Regions from separate parts of the Kitasatospora sp. NPDC054768 genome, predicted to be linked through region 1. Evidence: riboswitches for the same ligand, from Rfam matches in the RefSeq annotation. Region 1 holds a riboswitch; each other region holds the start of a gene.
What was found. A riboswitch is a leader RNA that binds a small molecule or an ion and turns the genes downstream of it on or off. The one in region 1 is predicted to bind cyclic di-AMP.
Positions count from the first base shown of each region.

Region 2: it holds a riboswitch for cyclic di-AMP, as region 1 does, so the genes downstream of both, ACWGKU_RS33105 (M23 family metallopeptidase) here and ACWGKU_RS31175 (transglycosylase family protein) in region 1, are expected to answer to the same signal.
Region 3: it holds a riboswitch for cyclic di-AMP, as region 1 does, so the genes downstream of both, ACWGKU_RS24495 (transglycosylase family protein) here and ACWGKU_RS31175 (transglycosylase family protein) in region 1, are expected to answer to the same signal.

Region 1 covers NZ_JBSHBN010000139.1:13,918-17,859, reverse strand. Annotated here, with positions in the region: gene ACWGKU_RS31180 (hypothetical protein) at 1-49, opposite strand, end outside; gene ACWGKU_RS31175 (transglycosylase family protein) at 299-1,672, opposite strand; cyclic di-AMP (ydaO/yuaA leader) riboswitch at 1,659-1,829, opposite strand; gene ACWGKU_RS31170 (hypothetical protein) at 2,283-3,242, opposite strand; gene ACWGKU_RS31165 (DUF397 domain-containing protein) at 3,803-3,942, shown strand, end outside.
Region 2 covers NZ_JBSHBN010000156.1:16,263-20,204, reverse strand. Annotated here, with positions in the region: gene ACWGKU_RS33115 (alpha/beta fold hydrolase) at 1-403, opposite strand, end outside; gene ACWGKU_RS33110 (YiaA/YiaB family inner membrane protein) at 534-824, opposite strand; cyclic di-AMP (ydaO/yuaA leader) riboswitch at 1,034-1,192, shown strand; gene ACWGKU_RS33105 (M23 family metallopeptidase) at 1,205-2,053, shown strand; gene ACWGKU_RS33100 (hypothetical protein) at 2,176-3,051, opposite strand; gene ACWGKU_RS33095 (GNAT family N-acetyltransferase) at 3,094-3,684, shown strand; gene ACWGKU_RS33090 (sensor domain-containing protein) at 3,876-3,942, shown strand, end outside.
Region 3 covers NZ_JBSHBN010000088.1:27,116-31,057, forward strand. Annotated here, with positions in the region: gene ACWGKU_RS24485 (SDR family NAD(P)-dependent oxidoreductase) at 1-354, opposite strand, end outside; gene ACWGKU_RS24490 (cytochrome P450 family protein) at 655-2,031, shown strand; cyclic di-AMP (ydaO/yuaA leader) riboswitch at 2,253-2,421, shown strand; gene ACWGKU_RS24495 (transglycosylase family protein) at 2,427-3,332, shown strand; gene eno (phosphopyruvate hydratase) at 3,661-3,942, shown strand, end outside.

The DNA of each region.
Region 1 (3,942 bases):
TCGCGTCGATCGCGAGGTTCGCGTCGAGGGTGACGGTGACCTGGGCCATGTGACTCCTCCTCGGGTGCAGAGCAGCAGCATGCCCGTTGGGGCGGGGATTCACCACGGGGATTCGCCATGGGGATTCACCGCGGGGATTTGCCACGAGGTACGGCCGGAGGCATGCCGGAACCCCCGGGGAGGAGCGACCAGACTCTCCCCGGGGGCGTGGGCGGTCAACGTTCGGACGACAGCTGACAGATGATGAAATCTGTTATCTGTCAGCTGTTATCCGTCGGCTGTCGGCTGTTCGCCGTTCTCAGACCCGGCCGGCGAAGTCCGGGGCCCAGTTGGCGATGCTCTGCTCGCGGACGCCCGAGCTCGGGTTGGCGGCCTCGACGTACTTGCCGTTGCCGACGTAGATCGCGACGTGGTAGACGCCGGAGTCCTTGCCGTTGTTGGACCAGAACAGCAGGTCGCCCGGCTGGAGGCTGTCCAGCGAGACGTGGGTGCTGGCGGCGGCCTGGTCGGCGGCGACGCGCGGGACGGAGACGCCCGCGGCGCGCAGCGCGGCCTGGGTCAGGCCGGAGCAGTCCCAGCCACCGTTGCCGGTGCCGCCGTAGACGTACGCCTGACCGACCTTCGACTCGGCGAAGGAGACCGCGGCGGCCATGCTGCCGGTGGCGGCCGGAGCCTGGGTCTGGGGAGCGGGCTTGGTGGACGGCTTGGCGGCCTGGGTCTGGGCCTGCGCGGTCGGCTGGGCGTTCACGGCACCGCCGTTCGCGGACTGGCCGGACTTCTGCGAGCGGTCGAACCAGGTGAAGTCCGAGCCGGACTTGCCGGTGGCGGACTGGCCGGCCTGGGCCTGGCCGTTGCCGCCGAAGGACAGCTGCTGGCCCGGGTAGATGCTGTCCGGACCCTCGGTCAGGGTGCCGCGGTTGAGCTCGTACAGCCGCTGCCAGCCGCCCTGCACCTTGTGCTGGTCGGCGATCGCGGACAGCCAGTCGCCCTCGACCACGGTGTAGTCGCCGTTCTGGGCCTGCTGCTGGCGCTTCTGGACCCAGTCGCTCCGGTTTCCGGAGGCGGCGGAGTCGGTGCTGGCCTGCGTGCCGTCCTGGGCGGGCGCGGAGGGCGCGGAGGGCGCGGAGGGCGCGGCGGGCTTTGCGGCCGGGGCCTGGGTCTGCGGAGCGGGCTTGGCGGCCGGGGCGGCCGGCTTGGCGCTCTGCGCGGGCTGCGCGGGCTTCGCGGCGGTCGAGCCCGCGGTGGAGCCCGCCGAGGTGTCGACGGCGGCCGCGGCGCCGCCCTTGGTGAGGCCGGCCTGGACCGAGCACACCGGCCAGGCGCCGGGGCCCTGCGAGGCGAGGACCTTCTCGGCGACGGCGATCTGCTGGTCCTTGGTGGCCAGGTCGGCGCGCGCCGCGAAGGCGGTGCCGCCGAAGGCGGACCAGGTGCTGGAGGTGAACTGGAGGCCGCCGTAGAAGCCGTTGCCCGTGTTGATGCTCCAGTTGCCGCCGCTCTCGCACTGGGCGACCTTGTCCCAGGTGGCGACGGTGGCGGCGGAGGCGGTGCCGGAGGCGATGCAGGGGACGGTGAGGCCGACGCCCGCGACGCCGAGGGCGGCGATCACGCGACGGGTGCGGCTGGACAGACGAGTGCCGTTGGTGGGCAGCATGAAGACGCGGTCCTCTCCCACGCCTGCGAGGTGAGCTGTCGGATTCGGGCTGGAGTTGCCCGGCCGCGCTGTGGGCGCGGCTTCACCCCTAGCCCTGGACCGTTCCGGAGATCGGTCCGGGGCGACTTACCTGTGGGTCCCCCGCTCCTGCCGTGGTGCGATTTCGCGCTGCCAGGACATCCGACGGCAGGACTCGGCGTCGCGGATGAACCGGGTTCGTGTGGTCACGAACGGGGAGCACGTTAATCAGACTTAAGTTCAAACTGCAAACTGCTGTGATGCGCATCACGGTTTAGTGGGAACTGCCAAAATTGCCGCTCTTCATGATCGTAAATGATCGTTTTCAGGCAACCCTGTTATGGAAGCCCACAACTGGCAGCACTTCAGAAGTGGTGTGACGGCGCGTCGAATCGCGGGCCGGAGCACCCGGGCAGATGCTGCGGCGGCCGTGATGCGAGCGCCCGCGACCGCGTTTCCTATTTCCTTTCAAATAGGCCAGAACGGACATTCCACTTCATCGCCGTCCGACTTCCGCGCGGGACGGCCATGGGCGGGCGGAGCAAAACCGAAGGGCCCGGAACGCATGCCGTTCCGGGCCCTTCGGTGCGCGCCAACCGGCGCGCGTCGTCGACTACCGCCCTGCGGGCCCCTGGGAGGCCGCGTGGGCGCCGCGGACGCCCTCCAGAGCCCCCTCGGCCTCGGCGGCGGCCGCCGCCTCCGCCTCGGCCCGTGCCAGGTCCTCCGGGGACGGCGCGGGCAGCGCCGCCAGGTAGGTGGAGGCGATCAGCTGGCCGACCGACGGGTACGAGCCCAGCGGCGCGGCCGACGGGCAGCCGGTCTCCTCGGCGGCGGTGGCGAGCAGCTCGGAGTCCGCCTCCGGGCCGATCACCAGCGGGGCCAGCGCCGGGCGCTGCGAGCCGGTGTCCCTGAGGTGGTTGACGGCCGCGGCCACCGAGCCGGGCACGTCGAGCGCGGCGGCGACGACCGGCACGGCCAGTCGGGCGGCCAGCAGCACGCCGGTGATGCCGGCCGCCGCGGCCGCGTCCTCGCCGCCGACGGTGGTCAGCACCACGCCGTCCGCGGCGGTCGCGATGGCGAACAGCCGGGCGCGGTCGGCCCGGGCCAGCCCGGCCTCGGACAGCCGGACGTGCACGGCCTCGGCCAGCAGCGGGTGCGGGCCCAGCGGGTCGGTGACGGGCGCGCTGTACTCGGCGGCGAGCGCGTGAAGCTCGGTCAGGAAGGTGTGCGGGCCGGGCACCAGCGGCACCAGGACGGGCGTCGGCAGTCCGGCCTCGGCCGCCATGGCCAGCAGCTCGGCCACGGTGCGGTCCTCGCCGCCCGCGCCCTCGCCGCCGTTGCCGGGCAGGTAGCCGACCGCGGTCCGGACGCCGTTCTGCTCGGTGCGGACGATCGAGAGCAACTCCTCGACGACCGAGCGGGACTCGGGCCCGGCGGTCGCGGGCACGGCGAGCACCAGGGCCGGGGCGCCGGCCGGGATCTCGGGGCGCTCGGGACGACGGTGGCGCCCCCGCGCACGGGAGCCTGGAGTACGGACGGGCAGTGGCGCGCCCGGGATGGCTGCGGTGCTCATGCCGGAGATCGTAGGACATCTGCCCGTCCGGCTTGCAGTCGGCTGCCGCGTGGGTTTCACGCGGTCGCGGTCCGGAGGCCGGTGCGTCTCCGGCACCGGTCCGGGCACTTTGCCTACAATCCGGACATTCCGCTCCCAATCCCCGCGCGACCGCCGGTGGTTGCCTCGACGCGACCCGAGGGCGCCGGCGTTGCACCTGGGGCGCGTGAGATGTCTCACAGCATGAGGATGGTTTGACGGAGGGTCACGGGAGTGCGACTCCCGGCATTCGAAGATCAACATTCAGCGGGGAGGTGCTCACGGCCGGTTATCGCGCGCCCGACGATTCATCGGCTATGTCCGTTTACGTACCGTCAGGAGAAGGGTCCGTGAAGAGTTCGCGGCTGCGGACAAAAGGCCACGTGCACCTGCAACGTCCCGTGCTGATGCACGTGCACTGCGGCTATCATCGCGTCAAGTGAGGCGTTGTGCCGGACCGGTACGGGGCCGGTCCGTTCGTTTCGACGGTGCCGGGGGCGCCGCGCTGGACGACAACTCCGGAAGCTCTTCGGGAGATTTCTATGCACGACTCGCAGGACACGCACGGCTCGTACGACACCTACAACGGGATGGCCGCCGCCGATCTCCAGGGGGTGGTCTGGCAGAAGAGCCGGCACAGCAACTCCCAGGGCAACTGCGTCGAGTTCGCGGCCCTGCCCGG
Region 2 (3,942 bases), on a different contig from region 1:
GCGGGTTCTCGACGAAGGCGTTGAGCAGGACGATCCCGGCGACCCGCTCGGGCGCGTCCCCGGCGGCCCTGACGACGGTCGCCCCGGTGTAGGAGTTCCCGGCGAGGACGGCGCGCTCGATGCCGAGGTGGTCGAGCAGGGCGAGGACGTCGCCGGCGATGGCGGCCGGGCCGTAGTCGTCCCACTCGACGGAGGACTCGCCGAAGCCCCGCAGGTCCACGGTGACGACGCGGTGGCCGGCGGCGACGAGCAGCGGACGCAGGTGCCGGTAGGCGGCCCGGCTGTCGAGCATGCCCGGGAGCAGGACGACGGGGGTGCCGTCGCCCTGCCGGGTGTCGTCGAAGGCGATCCGGCCGCCGGGAACGGTCAGGTGCTGGGTGCTCGGGGTGATGGTGCCGTTCATGGGGTCCTCCTCGGGCCGCCGGTGCGGGACATCGGCGCGCGGGCCGATAGCCATAAAGCTAAGGCTAATAGCCTTAGCCGTCAAGCGAACGGCCGGGTGAGGGGTGGAGCGGAAGGAGTGGAAGGGATGATCAGACTCCCTCCACCTTGAACGGGTCGTGCTCGCTGAGCAGCTTCTCCAGCCTGGCCTGGTCCACCCGGGTGACCATCTCGTTGGACTCCTGCCGGTCCCGGATCACCTTCGCCAGCGTGAACGCCGAGGTGACGGTGTAGAGGAGGCCGATCCCGAGGAAGGCCCTGGTCCATCCGCCGACCGGCAGATAGGCGATCCCGACGGCGAGGGCGACGCCCGACAGGGCGAAGGAGAGGACGGCCTGGATGTGGTACGCGGCCGTGGTGCGGGTCTGCATCGATGTGCTCATGGCGCCAGGATGTGGCCGCCCGGCCGGGGTGCACATGAGTAGGAGTACTCAGATGGGACCGTGCGCGAGGGGGGTGTTCGCCGGTGTCGTTCGTTGACGTCCGATCACTTTGCCCTAGGCTGCTCCGAACGGATGGCTTGGAATCAGAGCCTCCTAGGATTAACGTTTGATAACGCAGCGCGGTTGTCAACGCCGTACCCAGACGGCACCGTGCGCCGTCGCCTAATCCCGCCGACCCGCCTCCGGGCAGGTCAGGGAGCCGGGGAACCACGTTCCTTGGGGTGAATCGGCGGGGCCCCGGCCCAGCCGTAGGAGACCTTCCTGCTCCGAACCCGTCAGCTAACCCGGTAGGCGCGAAGGAAGGAAAGGAGCGCGCCTCCGTGGCGTCGACGCACACCCCGGCACACCCGGCCGGCTTCGCAGCCGGTACCCAGCTCCTCGACCACCCCGGCACGGACGGCCCCGAGGCCTTCGGCCCGGAGGACTTCCCCGCGGAGGTCGAGACCAACCGCCACCGGATGCCGCGTCAGACCCGCGGAGCCTCCCCACTGCTCGGCGTCACCGCCGTCGCCGCCACCCTGGGCGCCACCGGCTTCGCCTCGGCGACCCCGGCCGCCGCCCCCGCCGTCGAGGCCCCGGACGAGACCCCGGTCGCCCTCTCCGCCGACCCCGGACTCGCGCTCGCCGCCCGCATCCAGCACCAGGCCGACAGCCAGCGCACCGCCGCCGAGGAGACCGCCCGGCTCCAGGCCGCGCAGGAGGCGGAGGCCAAGGCCGTCGCCAAGGAGGCCGAGGCCAAGCGCGCCGCCGAGGAGGCCGAGCGGGTCAAGGCCGCCGCCCTCACCCTCCCGGTGAAGGACTACCGGCTCTCCGCCCACTACGGCCAGAGCGCCCGCTACTGGGCCAACCTGCACACCGGCCTGGACTTCGCCGCCGACACCGGCACCCCGGTCTACGCGCTCGGCCAGGGCACCATCACCTCGGCCGGCTGGGCCGGCTCGTACGGCTACCGGATCGTCGAGACCCTGCCCGACGGCACCGAGATCTGGTACTGCCACCTCTCCTCGATCACCAAGGGCTCCGGCAAGGTCGCCCCCGGCCAGCAGATCGGCAAGGTCGGCGCGACCGGCAACGTCACCGGGCCGCACCTGCACATGGAGGTCCGCCCCGGCGGCGGCGCCCCGGTCGACCCGGAGCCCTGGCTCCAGCAGCGCGGCCTCAACCCCTGACCCGCGCGAGAAACCCGACGCACCCGCGAGAGGCCCGCGCACCCGCGCGAGAAACCCGACGCGCACGCGAGAAGGCCCCGGCCCGGAGCAGCGGCTCCGGGCCGGGGCCTTCGTGCGAGGTCTCACTCCTCGGCGGGCAGCTGCGCCAGGTACGCCTCGATCTCCTCCTGGCCCGGCTCCGGCGCCAGCTCCGGGAACTCCGTCACCAGCAGCCGGGGCAGCCCCGGCACCGTCCACCCGCCGAACAGGTCGAGCGCCGCGTCGACCGCCGCCTCCTCGAACTGCCCGAAGTCCCCGGCCAGTTCGTCCGGCATCGGCCGCCCCTGCGCGGTCAGCTCGGCCAGGTTGCGGTAGCTGCGCCGCATCAGGCCCTGCTCCAGCAGCCGCCGGGCGCCGTCCGTGGCCATGCCGACCGACAGCACCCGGCCCGGGCCCCAGCCCTGCTCGTCCGGCTCGTCCAGCCAGCCGGCCGGCACCAGCGCCTCGTACGCGGCCAGCCGGTCCTCCTCCGCGAGCTCCGCGAAGCCGGCCAGCCAGTCCCGCACCGCCGCCCCGTCCGTGACGTCCACCCCGTACGCGTGCAGCAGCACCGCGTACAGCCGGGGCCAGGTCACCAGGTCGGCGCGGCGCAGCAGCCCGGCCGCGACCTCGCCCTGCCACTCGGCCTCCTCGTGCAGCCGCTCCTGGCGCTTGGCGTTCAGCCGCCGGGCCGCCCGCTGGTGGTCGATCAGCAGCCGGACGGCGTCGCCGTAGGCGAGCGGGTCCTCCTCGGGAGCGGGTTGGACGTACAGGTGGAGCCGCTCGTACAGCAGGTGCTCCACCGCGTCGGAGGTCAGTTCCGGCCAGCCGTCGTGCATCCTGCCGTCGCCCAGCTCCAGCAGCGCCAGCACCGCGCGCAGCGGCGCCTCGGCCACCGGCGCGCGGTCCTGCCCGGCCGCCCAGGCGAGCAGGTCGGCGGCCTTGGTGCGGGGGGCGAGCCGCAGGTCTTCGTCGTTCATAGTCCGAACGGTAGCCGCCGGGCGGGGATAGGGTCGGCAGCCATGGTCCCCGTACGACTCACCGGCCCGCGACTGGCCGTCCGCGAGTACCACCTCACCGAGGACGACGTGGACGCGCTGCACGCGCTGTTCGGCGACCCGGAGGTCACCCGCCACCTGCCCTTCGGGCCGAGCGGCCGGGAGGACTGCGCCGACCAGATCGAGCTCTACCTGGAGGAGGCGATGGCCGAGGAGCGGGACACCTACCGCCTCGCCGTCACCAGGCTCGCCGACGCCGAGGAGCCGGCGGACGCGACGCCGATCGGGCAGGCCTCGCTCACCCTGGACGGGCACCGCGCCGCTCAGCTCGGGTGCGTGCTGGCCCGCGGGTCCTGGGGCCGCGGCTACGCGGGCGAGACCGTCGGCCTGCTCTGCGACTTCGCCTTCGGCGCCCTGGACCTGCACCGGCTGGCCGCCCGGGTCGCCGTGGACAACGACGCCTCCGTGAAGGTGCTCACCTGGCTGGGCTTCCGGCTGGAGGGCCGGCTGCGGCACGACGCGTTCAAGGACGGCGTCTGGTCCGACTCGTTCCTCTACGCGCTGCTCGCCGACGAGTGGCCGGGGGCGGGCCCGCGGGGCCGGACGACCGGCTGACCGCCCGGGCCACGGACCACCGCTCGACCCCCCACCGGCTCACCCCCCTCCAGCGGCCGCCCGGTGGAGGGGGGTTAACCCCACCCCGGATCCGCCAGGCCTCCGGATCCCGGCCGGCCGGCGCGTCCACCAGACTGGAGCCTGTCAGCGGGACGAACGACCGACAGTACGAGGGGCCGGGGGCCGGGAGCATGAGCAGCAGCCGCAGCATGGAGGACCGGGAGTGGGACGTCCTGGGCGGTCACGGTGACGACCCGC
Region 3 (3,942 bases), on a different contig from region 1:
GAGGACGACGAGTTCGGCGAGCCGCTCCAGGTCGAGGTGGTCGGGCAGCTCGGCCAGCGAGATGATCCGCTCGCCGTCCGGGCCGGCCACGGCGAACAGGTCGATCGGTCCGAGGTGCTTCTCGGCGGTGTCGACGAGGGCGGCGACGTCGCTGGGGCGGCGGATGTCGCCGCAGACGCCGACGACGGGGCAGCCCGGCCGGTCGAGTTCGGCGGCGAGGTCCTCGGCGATGCCGGCGTACTGGTCGGCGATGAGCATTCCGGAGGCGCCGGCCGCGGCGAACCGGCGGGCGAGTCCCGCGCCCGAACCGCCGTCGAGGACCGCGATGACGACGACTGACCCGCTGACCCGCATGGCCTGCTCCTCCCTGTGGGCGACACCGCACCGGCGCCCACGCGTACTGCGGAGGATCGTAGGCACGTCCTGACCCTCCGCAACAGGGATTACCCCGCAGGTGACCAGGCTCACGCCCGCACTGCGGCCAAGAGTCGGCCAAGAGCTGTCCATTGACCGTCCGCGGACAGTCAACGGGCCGTCCATGAGCCGTCCATGGGCCGTCCACGGAGCATCGGCAGGACGGCCGCGGACCGTCGGCGGGAGGAGCGGCGGCCCGCCGGAGCGGGGCGTGCCCGTCGCACCGGATACGGTCGGTCCATGCCAGCTCAGCCCGACTCCGCCCGGCCCGCCGCCACGCCGTCCGACGCCACCGCCCCGCAGCTGTTCACCTGGGAGTTCGCCTCCGACCCGTACCCCGCCTACGCCTGGCTGCGCGAGCACGCCCCGGTGCACCGCACCACGCTGCCGAGCGGGGTGGAGGCCTGGCTGGTGACCCGGTACGCGGACGCCCGGCAGGCGCTCGCGGACAGCCGGCTGTCGAAGAACCCGGCGCACCACAGCGAGCAGGCGCACCGCACCGGCCGGGTGGGCATCCCGGGGGAGCGGCAGGCGGACCTGATGACCCACCTGCTGAACATCGACCCGCCGGACCACACCCGGCTGCGCAGGCTGGTGTCGAAGGCGTTCACCCCGCGCCGGGTGGCCGAGTTCGAGCCGCGGGTGCAGCAGCTCACCGACCGGCTGATCGACGGCTTCGCGCAGCGCGGTTCGGCGGACCTGATCCACGAGTTCGCCTTCCCGCTCCCCATCTACGCGATCTGCGACATGCTGGGCGTGCCGGCCGAGGACCAGGACGACTTCCGGGACTGGGCCGGGATGATGGTGCGCCACACGAAGCCGGGCCACGGCGGCGGCCGGCGCGGCGGCGTGGGGCGGGCGGTGAAGCGGATGCGGGCGTACCTGCTGGAGCTGATCCACCGCAAGCGCGCGGACCTCGGGGACGACCTGATCTCGGGCCTGATCCGGGCCAGTGACCACGGTGAGCACCTGACCGAGAACGAGGCCGCGGCGATGGCCTTCATCCTCCTGTTCGCGGGTTTCGAGACCACCGTGAACCTGATCGGCAACGGCACGTACGCCCTGCTGCGCAATCCGGAGCAGCGCCGGTTGCTGCAGGAGTCGGTGGCCCGCGGGGAGAGCGCGCTGCTGGAGACCGGGATCGAGGAACTCCTGCGCTACGACGGACCGGTGGAGATGGCGACCTGGCGGTTCGCGACCCGTCCGCTGGCCATCGGCGGGGTGGACATCCCGGTCGGCGACCCGGTGCTGGTGGTGCTCGCCGCGGCGGACCGCGACCCGGCCCGGTTCGCGGCCGAGAACACCCTGGACCTGGCCCGGACGGACAACCCCCACCTGGGCTTCGGGCACGGCATCCACTACTGCATCGGCGCTCCGCTCGCCCGCTTGGAGGGTCGTGCCGCGCTGACCACGCTGCTTTCCCGGCTGCCCGATCTCCGGCTCGCGGAAGACGCGGACGACCTGCGGTGGCGCGGTGGTCTGATCATGCGTGGGCTGCGCGAACTCCCGGTGGAATTCAGTCCGGAGAGCCGTTCCCCGCACGCCTCTCCGCAGACCCCTCCGCACGCTCCTTCGCAGGCCTCGCCGAACACTCCCGCCACGCCTCCGACGTGCTGAGATCGCACTGACGGGACGTCGCGAACCACCTGCTGACGGGGGTGTGAACACCCATCAATCCGGACATAACACCGCCGTTGGTAGGCGATCGAACACGCGCCGTAATTATTGTGTGATATCGACGATATGAGCTTGTGATTGGTCTGATGATCTGTCTACTCTCCCTGGAGTTCGCAGCTGCGGACCTCGTACGCGGAACGCCGAGTCCTGCCCGCCGCGCCACGGGAAACCGACCAGAACCCTGGGCAGGGGCGGGGGAACCAGGTTTGTTGCCGTCTCCCCACGGCTTGGGGTGAAGCCGCCCGAGCGGAATCGTTTCCGCGTACGGCGGCCGGGCCACCTCCCGGTCCGAACCCGACAGCTCACCTCGCAGGCGTGCGGAGAGGGACCTCTTCATGCTGTTCGTTGGAACTGGCCGTCACCGTCGTCGCACCCAGGCCGAGAAGGCCATCGCCGTCGCCGGTGTGGCCGGCGTCGGACTCGCGATGCCGCTCCTCACCGCCACCGGCGCCTCCGCCGCCCCCGCCTCCACCTGGGACGCCGTCGCCCAGTGCGAGGCCGGTGGCAACTGGAGCATCAACACCGGCAACGGCTTCTACGGCGGCCTCCAGTTCACCTCCAGCACCTGGAAGGCGTACGGCGGCACCGCCTACGCGCCGCAGGCCAACCAGGCCAGCAAGGCCCAGCAGATCTCGGTCGCCGAGAAGGTGCTGGCCTCGCAGGGCCCGGGCGCCTGGCCGGTCTGCTCCCAGAAGGCCGGTCTGACCAAGGGTGGCGCCCCGGCTGCGGTCGACACCTCCTCGGACGCCAAGCCGCAGTCCGCCCCCAAGCAGCAGACCCCGAAGCCCGCCGCCAAGCCGGCCGAGAAGCCGGTCGCGCAGCAGCCCGCCGCCCAGAAGCAGACCCCGAAGCCCGCCGCGCAGCCGGTCCAGCAGGCCGCCCCGCAGCAGCAGGCGCAGCCGCAGACCCCGGGCTTCTCCGGCAAGGCCGGCTGGGACGCCGACGCCAAGGTGTACTGGTACCAGAGCAACGGCGCCTGGTACTGGACCAGCCACCAGAGCGTCTACCAGCAGTACGCCGGCCAGGCCGCCGCCCAGCCGCAGTACGCCCCGCAGGCCGCGCAGTCGGCCCCGCAGACCACCGGCCACGACTACACCGTCCGCGCCGGTGACACCCTGTCGACCATCGCCGCCGCCCAGGGCGTGTCCGGCGGCTGGCACGCGCTGTACGAGCAGAACCACGGCACGGTCGGCGGCGACCCGAACCTGATCATGCCCGGCCAGGTGCTGCACCTCGGCTGAGCCGGCCCGCTCGACGCCGGCCCGCTCGACGCCGGCTCGCTCGACGCCGGCCCGCCCGCCGCGCCCGGCGCCGACGCCGCCTCACCCCGCCGTCCGAAGGGGACCGGTCCTACCGGTCCCCTTCGTCCGCATTCGCCCGCTCCGGTGGGACAAGCTGGGACAAGCAGGTGAACTACCGGTGGGTAGTGGGGCCACACGCTGAGACGGGACCGAGGCGGACGTGGCCCCGGGAGCCCGGGCGGTTAGGCTCTGGTCGTAACGACTCCGCAATCGTCCTGCTGACAGCACCACCGTCAGACCGGACCCTGCTTCCGCAAGGAGATGCCTCGTGCCGTCCATCGATGTCGTCGTAGCCCGTGAGATCCTCGACTCCCGCGGCAACCCCACGGTCGAGGTCGAGGTCGGCCTCGACGACGGCAGCACGGGTCGTGCCGCTGTCCCGTCGGGTGCTTCCACCGGTGCCTTCGAGGCGCTGGAGCTGCGTGACGGTGACAAGAACCGCTACTTCGGCAAGGGCGTCGAGAAGGCCGTCCTGGCCGTCATCGAGCAGATCGGCCCGGAGCTGGTCGGCTACGACGCCACCGAGCAGCGCCTGATCGACCAGGCCATG